DNA from 4 places in the Cronobacter malonaticus LMG 23826 genome. Region 1 is predicted to be linked to each of the others. Evidence: predicted binding sites of a transcription regulator. Region 1 holds the regulator's gene; each other region holds the start of a gene.

Region 1 (3,652 bases):
ATGCCCGCGGCAATATGTGGCGGCACAAGCCCCTGATGGTAGAGCACATATGAGAGCAGCAGATAGTCCATATGGCTGCGGTGGCAGGGCACATAGACAATTTCGTGGCCGTCGTGGGCGAGCTGACGCACACGTTCGGCGTTATGCACATTAATGCCCTGGTAGAGGCGGTTCCAGGTAAATCCAAGCACGCGATCGGTAATACGAATCGCCTCGTAAGAGAAGTCGGCGGCGATCTCTTCCATCAACGCGACGGCATTCTGCTGGGCTTTCTCGTGCGAGATTTTTTTGGTGCGCGCTTCGTCTTCAACGGCGCGAGCAATCGCTTTTGACGAGAGCAGTTTATTAAAGAGATCCTGGCGCGCAGGCAGGCGCGGACCGACGGCGGCGAGGCGCTGACGGGCGAAGTGCATACGCGCCACGCGCGCCAGTTTCTGGGCGATGCGTTTGTCGGTGCCGTGCTCGGTCGCCATGCGGCGCAGCGATACGGGCGGTGAGAAGCGCACAAAGCTGTCGCGACCAAGCCACGAGACCGCAAAGAATTTCTGAATGCCGTTCAGCATGCGCAGCGGCGGGTTTTCCTCGCCTTTTTCTCGCCCCGGTGAGCGGCCAAACATGACCGACACCGGCACCATCTGGACGTCGAGATCCGGGTTGCTGCGGTGCAGATCGAGATAATTGTGGAACAGTTTGATCGATTCTTCTTTCGGCGTGTAGTAGGTAAACACGCGCGGGCCGCCATGGATAAACACATAGCGCGGCAGTTCGGTGCCGTCGATGACCAGCGGATCCAGCGGATCGGGCAGATCGTGCTCCAGGCACTGCGCCCGCAGCGTCAGGAGATCCGCCTTCGAGTTATACGGCAACACGTACATAATAGGGCGTGACGTATCCAGCCCAAGTTCGGGGCAGGGCGCCGCCGGGATGGACTTGCTTTTTACCAGCACGCTTAATGGTAAATTAAGTAATTTGTAGTAAATTCGTGGCCAACCGGACATAAACGATGTAAAGCCTCTGGTTAATAATGCAATTGCGGCGCAAGAATATCAGAAACTCCGTAGAATTTCTGTGGTGCTTCTTTATCGAAGCGCATTAGCATTGACGCCTGAATTTAAAAAAGGTTTCTTGTCATGGCCAATAACACCACGGGGTTAACCCGAATTATTAACGCTGCCGGCTATTCCTGGAAGGGATTACGCGCCGCCTGGAAAAATGAAGCTGCATTTCGCCAGGAAGGGGTTGCCGTGATAGCGGCAATTCTTATCGCCTGCTGGCTGGATGTCGATCCTGTCACCCGCGTGCTGCTGATTGGCTCCGTTACGCTGGTAATGATTGTCGAAATTCTCAACAGCGCCATTGAAGCGGTGGTGGATCGCATCGGCCCTGAATTTCATGAGCTTTCAGGGCGCGCCAAAGATATGGGCTCCGCTGCCGTTCTGCTGTCGATTATCCTCGCGCTGATCGTGTGGGTCACGCTGCTCTGGCAGCATTTGCGATAAGTTTTCCAGAAATCGCGAAAGAAGCGCTTTTTTAACCGGTTATGGTTTTAAAATCACCTTTAGCTGTATATACTCACAGCATCACTGTATATGCACCCAGGGGGCGGAATGAAAGCATTAACTACCAGGCAACAAGAGGTGTTTGATCTCATTCGGGATCACATCAGCCAGACCGGCATGCCGCCTACGCGTGCGGAAATCGCGCAACGTCTGGGTTTCCGTTCACCGAACGCCGCGGAAGAGCACCTTAAAGCGCTGGCGCGTAAAGGGGTGATTGAGATTGTCTCCGGCGCGTCGCGCGGTATCCGTCTGTTGCAGGAAGACGAAACCGGCCTGCCGCTGATAGGGCGCGTGGCGGCGGGCGAACCGCTGCTGGCTCAGCAACATATCGAAGGGCATTATCAGGTTGATCCTGGCCTGTTTAAGCCAAACGCCGATTTTCTGCTGCGTGTTAGCGGGATGTCGATGAAAGATATCGGGATTATGGACGGCGATCTGCTGGCGGTTCATAAAACGCAGGATGTGCGTAACGGGCAGGTCGTCGTCGCGCGCATTGATGATGAAGTAACGGTGAAACGCCTGAAAAAACAGGGTAATACCGTTGAGCTTCTGCCGGAAAACAGCGAGTTTAAACCGATTGTGGTTGATCTGCGCGAGCATAACTTCTCAATCGAAGGTCTGGCCGTCGGCGTTATCCGCAACGGCGAATGGCTCTGATGCGTCACCCGGCTCTCTGAGGCCGCATTACCGTAACTGGCCCGCCCCGGTTACGGTAATGACTTCTCCCGTTAGCTAAAGCCCTTCATACTTTTTCTTCTTCGCGTAACGGCATCGGAACGCCATATGCCCTTTCTGACATCTACTGATAAAGCTCTCTGGCGCCTCGCGCTGCCAATGATTTTCTCCAATATCACCGTACCGCTCTTAGGCCTGGTCGATACCGCCGTTATAGGTCATCTCGACAGCCCCGTATACCTTGGCGGCGTCGCGGTGGGGGCTACCGCCACCAGTTTCCTGTTTATGCTGCTGCTCTTTTTACGCATGAGCACCACCGGGCTAACTGCGCAGGCGTTCGGCGCGCGCGATCCGGTAGCGCTGGCCCGCGCCCTGGTGCAGCCTATGGCGCTGGCGCTGATTGCCGGTGTGCTGATCATCGCCCTGCGCGAGCCGCTGATTCATCTGGCGCTGCATGTTACCGGCGGCAGCGACGCGGTGCTGACGCAGGCCCGGCGGTTTCTGGAGATCCGCTGGCTCAGCGCGCCCGCGGCGCTCGCTAATCTGGTGCTGCTTGGCTGGCTGTTAGGCGTGCAGTACGCCCGCGCGCCGGTGATCCTGCTGGTGGTCGGCAATCTGCTTAATATCGTGCTCGATCTCTGGTTCGTCATGGGGCTTGGCCTTAACGTCCAGGGCGCGGCGCTGGCGACAGCGATAGCGGAATACGCGACGCTTGGCATCGGTCTCATGATGGCAGCCCGCGTGCTGCGCCTGCGCGGTATTACCCTTTCGATGCTGAAAATGGCGTGGCGCGGCGGCGTTGGCAGGCTGCTTGCGCTTAACCGCGACATCATGCTGCGTTCGCTGCTGTTGCAGCTCTGCTTCGGTTCCATCACGGTGTTTGGCGCACGGCTCGGCAGCGATATCGTCGCGGTGAACGCCATTCTGATGACCCTTCTGACCTTCACCGCCTATGCGCTTGATGGCTTCGCCTATGCCGTAGAAGCCCATGCCGGGCAGGCCTTCGGCGCGCAGGATAAATCGCAGCTTAACAGCGTCTGGCGCGCGGCATGCCGACAAGCAGGGATGGTGGCGCTGGCATTCGCGCTGCTGTATGCAGTGGCGGGGCAGTACATTGTGTCGCTATTGACCTCATTACCTTCGCTCCAGGCGCTGGCGCAGCCCTATCTCTTCTGGCAGGCGATCCTGCCGGTCGTCGGCGTCTGGTGTTATCTGCTGGACGGTATGTTTATCGGCGCGACGCGCGGGGCGGAGATGCGCAACAGCATGGCCGTCGCGGCGCTCGGTTTTGGCCTGACGCTGCTCACACTGCCAGCGCTTGGCAACCATGGCCTGTGGCTGGCGCTCACCTTTTTCCTGGCGCTGCGTGGGTTGTCGCTCGGCTATTTATGGCGCCGGGGGCGTCTTTTGCACTGAGT
Region 2 (3,652 bases), 1.8 Mb from region 1:
TATCGATATCCGAGTGCAGATAGCGCACTTTTTCGCCGTGCTCTTCCAGATACTCGGTTAAATCTTCCGCCATACGCTTGGTGAGCGTCGTCACCAGCACGCGCTCGTTAATGGCGACGCGCTTGCGGATTTCCGACAGCAAATCGTCCACCTGGGTCGCCACCGGACGCACTTCGATAATCGGATCGAGCAGACCGGTCGGGCGCACCACCTGGTCGATAATCTCGCCGCCCGATTTTTCCAGCTCATAGTTGCCGGGCGTCGCCGAAACATACACCGTCTGCGGTGCCAGCGCTTCGAACTCTTCAAATTTCAGCGGGCGGTTATCCAGCGCCGACGGCAGGCGGAAACCATATTCCACCAGCGTCTCTTTACGCGCGCGGTCGCCGCGATACATCCCGCCGATCTGCGGAATAGTCACGTGCGATTCATCGACCACCAGCAGGCCATCCGCCGGCAGATAGTCAAACAGCGTCGGCGGCGCTTCGCCAGGGCCCCGGCCGGAGAGATAGCGCGAATAGTTTTCGATGCCGGAGCAGTACCCCAGCTCGTTCATCATTTCGAGATCGAACTGGGTACGCTGGGTCAGGCGCTGTTCTTCCAGCAGCTTGTTGTTTTCCAGCAGCACTTTGCGGCGCTCCGCCAGCTCTACTTTGATCTCTTCCATCGCCTGCACAATGCGCTCACGCGGGGTGACGTAGTGCGTTTTCGGGTAGACGGTGAAACGCTGGATAATGGAATCGACGGTGCCGGTGAGTGGATCGAACAGCGACAGCCGCTCCACCTCTTCGTCGAACAGCTCGACGCGCAGCGCCAGCTCGTCCGATTCCGCCGGGAAGATATCAATCACCTCGCCGCGCACGCGGAAGGTACCGCGCTGGAACGCCTGATCGTTGCGGGTATATTGCAGCTCCGTCAGGCGGCGCAGAATGGCGCGCTGGTCGATGATCATCCCTTTGGTGAGATGCAGCATCATCTTCAGGTAGAGATCCGGGTCGCCCAGACCATAGATAGCGGAGACCGACGCCACCACGACCACGTCGCGCCGCTCCAGCAGCGCTTTGGTGGCCGACAGACGCATCTGCTCGATATGCTCATTCACCGACGCGTCCTTCTCGATAAAGGTATCGGAGCTCGGCACATACGCTTCCGGCTGGTAGTAGTCGTAGTACGAGACGAAATATTCCACGGCGTTTTCCGGGAAAAACTCTTTCATTTCGCCATAGAGCTGCGCCGCCAGCGTTTTGTTTGGCGCCAGCACCATCGTCGGGCGCTGCAAATCGGCGATGACGTTCGCCATGGTGAACGTTTTCCCCGAGCCCGTCACACCCAGCAGCGTCTGGTGCGCCAGCCCGTCTTCCAGCCCTTCCTTGATGCGGCGGATAGCCTCGGGCTGGTCGCCGGAAGGTTTGAAAGCGGAATTGAGTTTGAACGGTTTGCTCATGAAGAAACACCTGATGAAGATTTGCGCGGACAGAGCGTTAATTTTACTCGCCGCAGCGATTTTTGCCAACGATAAATACTGGATATAAAATCAGTAGCAGGTTAGCGGATTTTGTTCACACCGCATTTTTACCATCTGGTATGAACCAAATTTGGCCGTGCGCCGGATAAAACACTATACGAGGGCGGTTATCCCCAAAATTTTTTATCCTTTAACATTTGTCAAGCGAGGCCATGATACTTTTGTTGCAGCAGATGACACTTTTCCTTCAGCGCTTGCTTTTAAATAACCCGTTAATTTTAAAATGATTTCCTGAAAAGACGGCTTTCGCGCCAGATCGGGTGCAAGCCGCATCGGCTCTCGCTTACGGCGCGTTTTCTAACTCTAATACACAAGGTTATCCACAGGAATAGTGGATAACTGCGTCCAGCCCTGAAAGCGCGCCGCATCGCCGCTTCGCATCACTCGCCCGCGTCTGGCTCAGAAAAAAATTTTCCCGGTGGGTTTTGAAGTATTTTCCTTGCTTTCCGCGCGGCGCTTTGCGCGATCCTTTTCACATATTTCTGCTTTGCTTTTGCGCAACGCTGCACCAAAACCACGCCCTGACCAGCACTCAAAATGTGCACGCCGCCCGGCTTTTTCCAGGATAACCCACTGCGCCTGACGCAGGCTTTCAGGTTTAGTCTCAATTTCAGACGCGATCGAAGGGCATTTCACTGGCTGGCAAGAGAATTGCAGTATCCCGTTTACCGGAACTACACCCTCTTCCCGTCGTTGGCGGGAAGCGACTGCAGGACGCACGGGCAGGCCGGGGAAGTCATCGCGCACGCGGCATCAGAGCACGTGCGCTAACGCTGTTTTCCGATACCCTGTCTGAAGGAGAAGCGCCATGTTAAGTCTGCACGCAGTTAACCACTTTTACGGCACGCAGCATACGCTGTGGGACGTCAGCCTCGATCTTCTGCCCGGCGAGTGCACCTGCGTTATCGGCGCGCCGGGCATGGGAAAAACCACGCTGCTGAACTGCGTGGCAGGCTATCTGCCGGTTAAGAGCGGCAGCATGCTCTGGCATGAGGCTGGCGCCGCGCCGCAGGAATTAATGCGCGTCGGCCCGGACGCCCGCGCGGCGCTCGGCATCCGCTACGTGCCCCAGGAGCGGCGCTATTTTTCACAGCTGACGGTGGAAGAGAATCTGCATATCGCGCTGCGGGCACAGCCCGAGACCGCGGCCAGCCCGGAGCCGGTGTTTGAACTGTTGCCGACGCTCTGGACACATCGCCACACCCAGGCCGCCGGGCTTGCGCCGGAAGTCGCACTCCAGCTGACGCTCGCCCAGGCGCTGGTGACGCGGCCACGGCTGCTGATTCTGGATGAGCCGACGCGCGGCCTCGGGCAGGCGTTCATTCCGAGGCTTGCGGATCTGCTGACACGGCTTAGCCGCGAATGGGGAATGAGCCTGTTAGTGGTGGAGCGCCATCTGTCTTTTATCCGCCGGATAGCGGATCGCTTCTGCCTGCTGCACCGCGGGCGCGCCGTGGCCCGCGGTAGCGCGGCGCAGTTAACCGATGCGCGGCTTATGCACTGGATAACGCCCTAGCGCGTCAGTTTGCTGAGATCAATCCACTGCGCGGCAGGCGTCACGTCAGGCTCGGCCCCCAGCCACGGAATTTCGCCGAGCATAGGGGCCGGTAACAGACGCTCAAGCGTGGCGAGATACTCCTGATGACGGCGGCCTGGCGGCTGCACATCGTTCGCCACCCAGCCCGCGAGACGCAGGCCCGCGGCCTGTACCGCCTGCGCAGTCAGCAGCGCGTGGTTGATGCAGCCAAGCTTAACGCCGACCACTAAAATCACCGGCAGGCGCTCCTGCTGCACCCAGTCGGCGAACGTCGCGTCGTCAGAGAGCGGCGTAAACCAGCCGCCTGCGCCTTCCACCTGCACCCAGTCGGCGAGCGGCTCCAGCGCGCGCAGGCCAGCGGACATCACCGTGAAATCAATCGGCAGCCCCTCTTCCTGGCTTACGATATGCGGCGAGGTTGGCTCTTCGAACGTCAGCGGGTTCACCTGCTCGTAGCGCAGCGCCACGCTGCTGTGGCGCTGCAACGCCAGCGCGTCGCTGTTGCGAAGCCCCTGCGGCGTGATATCGCTGCCGGAGGCGACCGGCTTATAGCCTGCGGTGCTAAAGCCTGCGGCTTTCGCGGCCTCCAG
Region 3 (3,652 bases), 2.1 Mb from region 1:
CCAGGCCCAGATAGGAGGCGACCACAAAGCTGCCGAGCTTGATGATGTCCTGCAGGTTAGAGCCTGCGACGACTTTGGTCATCAGCGCCAGCACGCCGTATGGCGTCAGCTGCATCACCAGACGCACCAGCTTCATCACCCAGCTCTGCAGGATGTCGATAGCGGCCAGCACGCGCTCGCCTTTCGGCGCGTCATCTTTCAGCAGTTTCAGCGCCGCTACGCCCAGGAACGCCGCGAAAATCACCACGCTGATGATGGACGTCGGGCTTGCGCCGGTGAGGTCGGCGAACGGGTTTTTCGGAATGAAAGAGAGGATCAGCTGCGGTACGGTCAGATCGGCGACTTTACCGGCGTAGTTAGTCTGAATGGCATTCAGACGCGCCGTTTCCGCGCTGCCCTGCACCAGACCTTCCGCCGTCAGGCCGAAGAGATTGGTCACCAGCACGCCGACCAGCGCCGCGATAAGCGTGGTAAACAGCAGCGTACCGATGGTCAGCACACTGATTTTACCCAGCGACGAAGCGTTATGCAGACGCGCCACGGCGCTCAGGATCATCGCGAACACCAGCGGCATCACGATCATCTGCAGCAGTTGCACATAGCCGTTGCCGACAATGTTGAACCACTGGATGGAGGTTTTCAGCGTCTCGCTGTCAGAACCATAGATGGTGTGCAGCGCCAGGCCAAAGATCACGCCCATCGCGAGACCGAGTAATACTTTTTTTGCCAGGCTCCACTGGGTGTGGCGCGTGCGCGCCAGCAACAGCAGCAGAACCACGAACGCGACAACGTTCGCTATCAGTGGAAGATTCATCCCCGTTCTCCTGATTTTTTTATAACCGGCACGGCCGAAATGGCATGCCTTTATGCCGCAAAGGGTATCAGAATCAAAACAGGGTGCCTTATATCCAAATGGAATGGTTTATATCAAAACGCAATTTCAGTTTATTTACTGTTCCATCTGGTGATGAATAAAGCGATTAAAGGTGTTTTGCAGTGAATTAATGGCGGCCGACGACCACTTCATTGCGCTACTGTCGGTCATGCTTTGCGGCATCCACACCGCCCAGACAAACAGCGCCATGCATAACACGCGCTCAAGCTGATTGCCTTTTTGCGGATAGAGCAGCGGCAGGCGAAAGCGCCAGCGGCAGGGCCACAATAGCGGCACGCCGGCGGGCGTTATCATATCGGCGAGAATATGGCTGAGATAACCGAGCACCAGCCCTTGCAGCGCATCGGCAGGTAGTATCCAGGTTTCCGGCACTTTCAGAAGAAACTGCGTCAACCCGCCGAAGACCGCCAGCAGACTGTGCGTAAACCCCCGGTGGCCGAACATCCGCGCTACGGGTTTTGATATCCACTTTAGCCGCTGCCCCAGGAACGATTTCGGGTGATCGATATCGGGCAGCAGGCAGGTGAGAATGGCGGAGGGGATAATATGCCACCAGTCGCCCTGCGCCAGCACAGGGGTCAGCTCGGCATTTTTGGCAAATACCGCGCAGGCAATCGAAAAAAGCAGGTGGCCTTCCGCCGTCATGATAAAACCCTGTAACTGTCAATCTATCCAGTATAGGGTTTTTATACAGTAGAGAAAAGTGGTGACGGTGTAACACTTTGTCACCGCAGCCCGCATGACGCCTCGCGTTGCGCTCAGCGGGCGAGCCAGCCGCCGTCCACCGCCAGGGTATAACCGTTCACATAATCTGATGCCTTTGAGGCGAGAAAGATCACCGGCCCCTGTAGATCCTCCGGCGTACCCCAACGGCCTGCCGGAATACGCGCCAGAATTTCCTCATTGCGTTCGGCATCTTCGCGCAGCGCCTGCGTATTGTTGGTCGCCATATAGCCCGGCGCGATGCCGTTCACGTTGATGCCATACGGCGCCCATTCGTTGGCGAGCAGTCGTGTCAGGCCCAGCACGCCGCTTTTCGACGCGGTGTAAGAGGGTACGCGAATGCCGCCCTGAAAAGAGAGCATGGAGGCGACGTTAATGATTTTTCCGCCGCTGCCCTGAGCGATAAACTGCCTGGCGACGGCCTGCGAGAGAAAGAACAGGGTTTTCAGGTTGAGATCCATGACGTCATCCCAGTCCTTTTCGCTGAAATCGAGCGCGTCATCGCGGCGGATGATCCCGGCGTTGTTTACCAGAATATCGATACGCCCCAGCGCGTCGACGGCCTCTGTGACGAGCGGCTGCACCGGCGCCGTGGCTAAATCCGCCTCAATCGCGACAAAACGGCGGCCCAGCGCGTGGACTTTCGCGGCGGTCTCCCGCGCAGGACGACGGCTGACGCCTGCGATATCGCACCCGGCGGCGGCGAGCCCGAGCGCCATGCCTTGTCCCAGCCCGGTATTGCACCCGGTCACCATCGCCACTTTTCCGGCAAGCGAGAATGTCTCCAGCATGTTCCGTTCCTCATTGACTCATCAGTGCGGCGCAGGGAAAGTCCCTTTCGCATTCAGAGCAATGATAGGAGCCGCCGGAAGAAAAAACAAAGCTAAATGAAACTGTGTTTTAAAAATATGACGAAGGGCGGTTTTTTCTGGAATATAAACCCAAAACCGCTGCCGGGCGGCGGCAGCGGAGTGTGGTTTACCCTTTCAGATGCCAGGGCTCAAGTTCGGTCAGCGAGTTCAGACGCACGTTGGCGAGCGCCCAGCGCGCGTCGCTGCGGTTCTCTTCGGCCGGAACCACAATGGAGCGCATACGCGCCGCTTTGGTGGCGACCATGCCGTTAACGGAATCTTCCAGCGTCACGCAGCAGAGCGGATCGACGCCAAGCTTTGCCGCCGCGTCCAGATAGACCTGCGGGTGCGGCTTGCTGTAAGGCAGATGTTCGGCGGACGCGAGCACGTCAAACTGCTCGCGCAGATCAAACAGCGTCAGTACGCGATCCAGCATCCGCAGCGGCGAAGCGGAGGCGAGGCCGACCTTCAGCCCCTGCGCTTTACAAAGCGCAATCGCGTCTGCCACGCCCGGCAGCAGCGGGCGTTTTTCTTCCACCAGCGTCATGGCGCGGGTAATAATGCGCTGCGTCACTTCATCCAGTGACGGCCCGTTCCACGGCTGCTGCGCGAACCACAGCGCCACCACCAGATCGATGCGCAGGCCCAGCGTGTCGGGCAACTCATGGCGGCGGGAGGTATCCACCCCGAGCGTTGCCATAACTTCCAGTTCCGCCTGGTCCCAGAGCGGCTCGGAATCAATCAGTAAACCATCCATATCAAAAATAGCGGCGAGGATCTGTCGCGGCGAAGACATCATGTCACTCCTTCTTTTTACGCGGGAAAGGTTAATCAATAGCCGGAAAAACGCATTATGGCTACCGCTTTCAGGCCATGTGCCGGAAAGTTCAGGCGAAAAAGCGCTTCACAGGGTAAACTTAGGCCAATCTGTCGCGTCGCTATCAAGGGGAAAGCATGACGTATCAACAAGCTGGACGCATTGGTGTCTTAAAACGCATCGCCGGATGGGTGATTTTCATTCCTGCCACGCTCTCCACGATTATCTCCGTGCTGAAATTTATGTATCAGCACAGCGAAAAGCAGCCGGGCATTAACGCCGTGATGATGGATTTCGCTCACGTGATGATTGAAATGGTGCGTTTTAACACGCCGTTCCTGAATGTCTTCTGGTACAACTCGCCGC
Region 4 (3,652 bases), 1.7 Mb from region 1:
ATTCCTCTCCGACGCCGGTTTCTCGCAAATCGTGCTGGCGCGCGAGCTGAACCTCAACCAGATCCGCGCCATTCATGAGAACACCGACGCCACCATCGAATTCTTTATTCACGGCGCGCTGTGCGTGGCCTATTCAGGCCAGTGCAATATCTCCCATGCCCAGACCGGGCGCAGCGCCAACCGCGGCGACTGCTCGCAGGCCTGCCGCCTGCCGTATACCCTGAAAGACGATCAGGGCCGCGTGGTGGCGTATGAGAAACACCTGCTGTCGATGAAAGACAACGATCAAACCGCCAACCTGGCGGCGCTGATTGACGCAGGCGTGCGCTCCTTCAAGATTGAAGGGCGCTATAAAGATATGAGCTACGTGAAAAACATCACGGCGCATTACCGTCAGATGCTCGACGCGATTATTGAAGATCGCGGCGATCTGGCGCGTTCCTCCGCCGGTAATACGGCGCACTATTTCGTGCCGTCCACCGAGAAAACCTTCCACCGCGGCAGCACCGACTACTTCGTTAACGCCCGTAAGATAGATATTGGCGCGTTCGACACCCCGACGTTCGTCGGCCTGCCGGTCGGCGAAGTGCTGAGCGTCGGCAAAGAGCATCTGGATGTGGAAGTCACCGAGCCGCTCGCGAACGGCGACGGGCTGAACGTCATGATCAAACGCGAAGTGGTGGGCTTTCGCGTCAATGTGGCGGAAAAAACCGGTGAAAACCGCTACCGCGTCTTCCCGAACGAGATGCCAGCGGCGCTGAAAACGCTGCGCCCGCACCACAAGCTTAACCGCAACCTCGATCACAACTGGCAGCAGGCGCTGCTGAAAACCTCCAGCGAGCGCCGCATCGGTGTGGATATCGAACTCGGCGGCTGGCAGGAACAGCTGATTCTGACACTAACCAGCGAAGATGGCGTCAGCGTGACGCATACGCTTGACGGGCAGTTCGATGAAGCCAACAACCCGGAAAAAGCGCTGACCAGCCTGAAAGAGGGCCTGGCGAAACTGGGGCAGACTATCTATTTCGCCCGCGACGTGCAGATTACGCTGCCGGGCGCGCTGTTTGTGCCTAACAGCCAGCTCAACGCGTTCCGCCGTGAAGCTATCGAGGCGCTGGACGCCGCGCGTCTGGCGAATTACCAGCGCGGCGTGCGCAAGCCGGTTTCCGTGCCGCCACCGGTCTACCCGGAAACGCACCTGAGCTTCCTCGCGAATGTCTACAACCATAAGGCGCGTGAATTTTACCATCGCTATGGCGTGCAGCTTATTGACGCCGCGTATGAAGCGCACGAGGAAAAAGGCGACGTCCCGGTGATGATCACCAAACACTGCCTGCGCTTTGCCTTTAACCTCTGCCCGAAACAGGCGAAGGGCAACATCAAGAGCTGGAAGGCGACGCCGATGCAGCTGGTGCACGGCGACGAAGTGTTAACCCTGCGTTTTGACTGCAAACCCTGCGAAATGCACGTGGTCGGCAAAATCAAAAATCATATCCTGAAAATGCCGCAGCCGGGCAGCGTGGTCGCCTCCATCAGCCCGGAAGACCTGTTGAAAACCCTGCCAAAACGCAAAAACGCCTGATTATCCTTCCCCGAAAAGCCAGAGCCTGCGCTCTGGCTTTTTTTTTGTCTGCACGCCATACCGCTCAACAAACCCGCACAAACTGGCCGTTCTCCAGGCAATTGCGCCGCTTCGCTTAAAAATAGGGTTGTCAGAATAGTACAAATCAAACTACTGTATATAAACACAGTAAATAACAACATAATGAATGGATGGAGTACGCCATGTTAATGATGCGACTCTTGCCACAGCCTGATGCCGAGGGGTTGCCGCTGTTCCTTGAGACAGTGGCCTGCGGATTTCCGTCGCCCGCTCAGGATTACGTCGAAAAGCGTGTAAGCCTTGACGCGCACTGCATTGTGCATCCGAACGCCACCTATTTTTTGCGGGCGGCCGGGGAGTCGATGAACGGCGCCGGGATCGAGGATGGCGATCTGCTGGTGGTGGACAGCGCCCTGAAGCCGCAGGAGGGCGACATTGTCGTGGCCGCGCTGGAAGGGGAGTTCACCGTGAAAACCCTGCGTCTGCACCCGGTGGCGCAACTGGTGCCGATGAACCCGGATTTCGCGCCGATCCCGCTTGGCGGTGACGCCGAGGTGGTGATTTTCGGCGTGGTCACTTGGGTGCTGAAGAAGAGGCGCTGAAATGTACGCGCTGGTGGATGTGAACAGCTTTTACGCCTCCTGCGAGATGGTGTTTCGCCCGGATCTGCGGGATAAACCGGTCGTGGTATTGAGCAACAACGACGGTTGCGTCATTGCCCGCAGCCGCCAGGCAAAGGCGCTTGGCATCACTATGGCGGAACCCTATTTCAAACAGCGCGCGCTCTTTGAGCGTCATCGCGTGGCGGTCTTCAGCTCCAACTACGCGTTTTACGCCGACATGAGCAAGCGCGTGATGGATATTCTCGAAGAGATGGCGCCGCAGGTGGAGATCTACTCGATCGACGAGGCGTTTGTCGATCTGCGTGGCGTCAGTAACGTCATGTCGCTGACCACGTTTACTCATGAGATCCGCGACCGCCTCTGGCGCGAAACCCATCTGCCGGTCGGCGTGGGTATCGCGCCGACTAAAACGCTCGCCAAGCTCGCCAATCTCGCCACTAAAAAATGGCCGAAGTCGGGCGGGGTGGTCGATCTCTCCGATCCCGCCCGGCTGCGCAGGGCGCTGGCGCATTTTAACGTGGATGAAGTGTGGGGCGTCGGGCGCAGGCTCAGCAAAAAGCTGGCGGCGATGGGCATTGAGACCGCGTTTGATCTCGCCAACAGCCCGGCGTGGGTGATCCGCAAAAATTTTAACGTGGTGCTGGAGCGCACCGTGCGCGAGCTGCGCGGCGAGCCGTGTCTGGCGATGGATGAATTTGTCGCGCCGAAACAGCAGATCGTGTGCAGCCGTTCGTTTGGCTACCGGGTCACGGCTTACCAGGATATGCGTCAGGCGGTCTGCGCCTGGGCGGAGCGCGCCGCGGAGAAACTGCGTCAGGAGCATCAGTTCTGCCGCCAGGTGGCGGTGTTTATCCGCACCAGCCCGCATGACGAGCCGGACAACCGCTACAGCAATCAGGCGCTCTGCCAGGCGCTGACGCCCACCAACGACACCCGCGAAATCGTGCGGCTGGCGGTAAGCGCGCTGGACGCCATCTGGCGCGAAGGCTATCGCTATATCAAAGCGGGCGTCATGCTGGGGGATTTTTTCAGCCAGGGCGTGGCGCAGCTTAATCTCTTCGACGAACACCCGCCGCAGGCCAACAGCGCGCCACTAATGCATCTGCTGGATGAATATAATCGCTCAGGCAGGGGAAAGCTCTGGTTCGCAGGCCAGGGGATCGTAAAACCCTGGGCGATGAAGCGCGAATTCCTTTCGCCCGGTTACACCACCCGTTTCAGTGAATTACCGCGCGCGAGTTTGTGGTGAGGCGGGCGAAAACCTTTACGGCGTCTTTACGCCTTCGCCGCGCTGCCGGTTAAACCAGGCCATAAAGCGCTGCGCGCCGACAATAAAAGTCCGCCAGATAAGGCGTTTCTGATCTTGTCATAATCCCTCAACACCGCTCCACCAGGTCAAACTCTTCAAACATCAGCGGCATGTCGG

The links. Region 1 encodes LexA, which represses DNA repair genes until DNA is damaged. Its sites were predicted from a motif close to TNCTGTATGTACATACAGNA; they were not measured.
Region 2: the regulator LexA is predicted to act here: its motif matches at 1,521-1,540, upstream of uvrB (excinuclease ABC subunit UvrB).
Region 3: the regulator LexA is predicted to act here: its motif matches at 1,554-1,573, upstream of AFK66_RS11065 (metal-dependent hydrolase).
Region 4: the regulator LexA is predicted to act here: its motif matches at 1,734-1,753, upstream of umuD (translesion error-prone DNA polymerase V autoproteolytic subunit).

The regions. Positions count from the first base shown of each region.
Region 1 is NZ_CP013940.1:293,217-296,868, forward strand. Features, by position in the region: gene plsB (glycerol-3-phosphate 1-O-acyltransferase PlsB) at 1-998, opposite strand, end outside; gene AFK66_RS01380 (diacylglycerol kinase) at 1,131-1,499, shown strand; gene lexA (transcriptional repressor LexA) at 1,608-2,216, shown strand; gene dinF (MATE family efflux transporter DinF) at 2,343-3,650, shown strand.
Region 2 is NZ_CP013940.1:2,753,999-2,757,650, forward strand. Features, by position in the region: gene uvrB (excinuclease ABC subunit UvrB) at 1-1,444, opposite strand, end outside; gene AFK66_RS12965 (hypothetical protein) at 1,925-2,272, opposite strand; gene AFK66_RS12970 (ABC transporter ATP-binding protein) at 2,334-3,041, shown strand; gene bioD (dethiobiotin synthase) at 3,038-3,652, opposite strand, start outside.
Region 3 is NZ_CP013940.1:2,344,332-2,347,983, reverse strand. Features, by position in the region: gene AFK66_RS11070 (L-cystine transporter) at 1-814, opposite strand, end outside; gene AFK66_RS11065 (metal-dependent hydrolase) at 950-1,540, opposite strand; gene kduD (2-dehydro-3-deoxy-D-gluconate 5-dehydrogenase KduD) at 1,654-2,409, opposite strand; gene hxpB (hexitol phosphatase HxpB) at 2,597-3,265, opposite strand; gene AFK66_RS11050 (YniB family protein) at 3,424-3,652, shown strand, end outside.
Region 4 is NZ_CP013940.1:1,949,898-1,953,549, forward strand. Features, by position in the region: gene AFK66_RS09290 (peptidase U32 family protein) at 1-1,582, shown strand, start outside; gene umuD (translesion error-prone DNA polymerase V autoproteolytic subunit) at 1,786-2,205, shown strand; gene umuC (translesion error-prone DNA polymerase V subunit UmuC) at 2,207-3,475, shown strand; gene AFK66_RS09305 (ASCH domain-containing protein) at 3,603-3,652, opposite strand, start outside.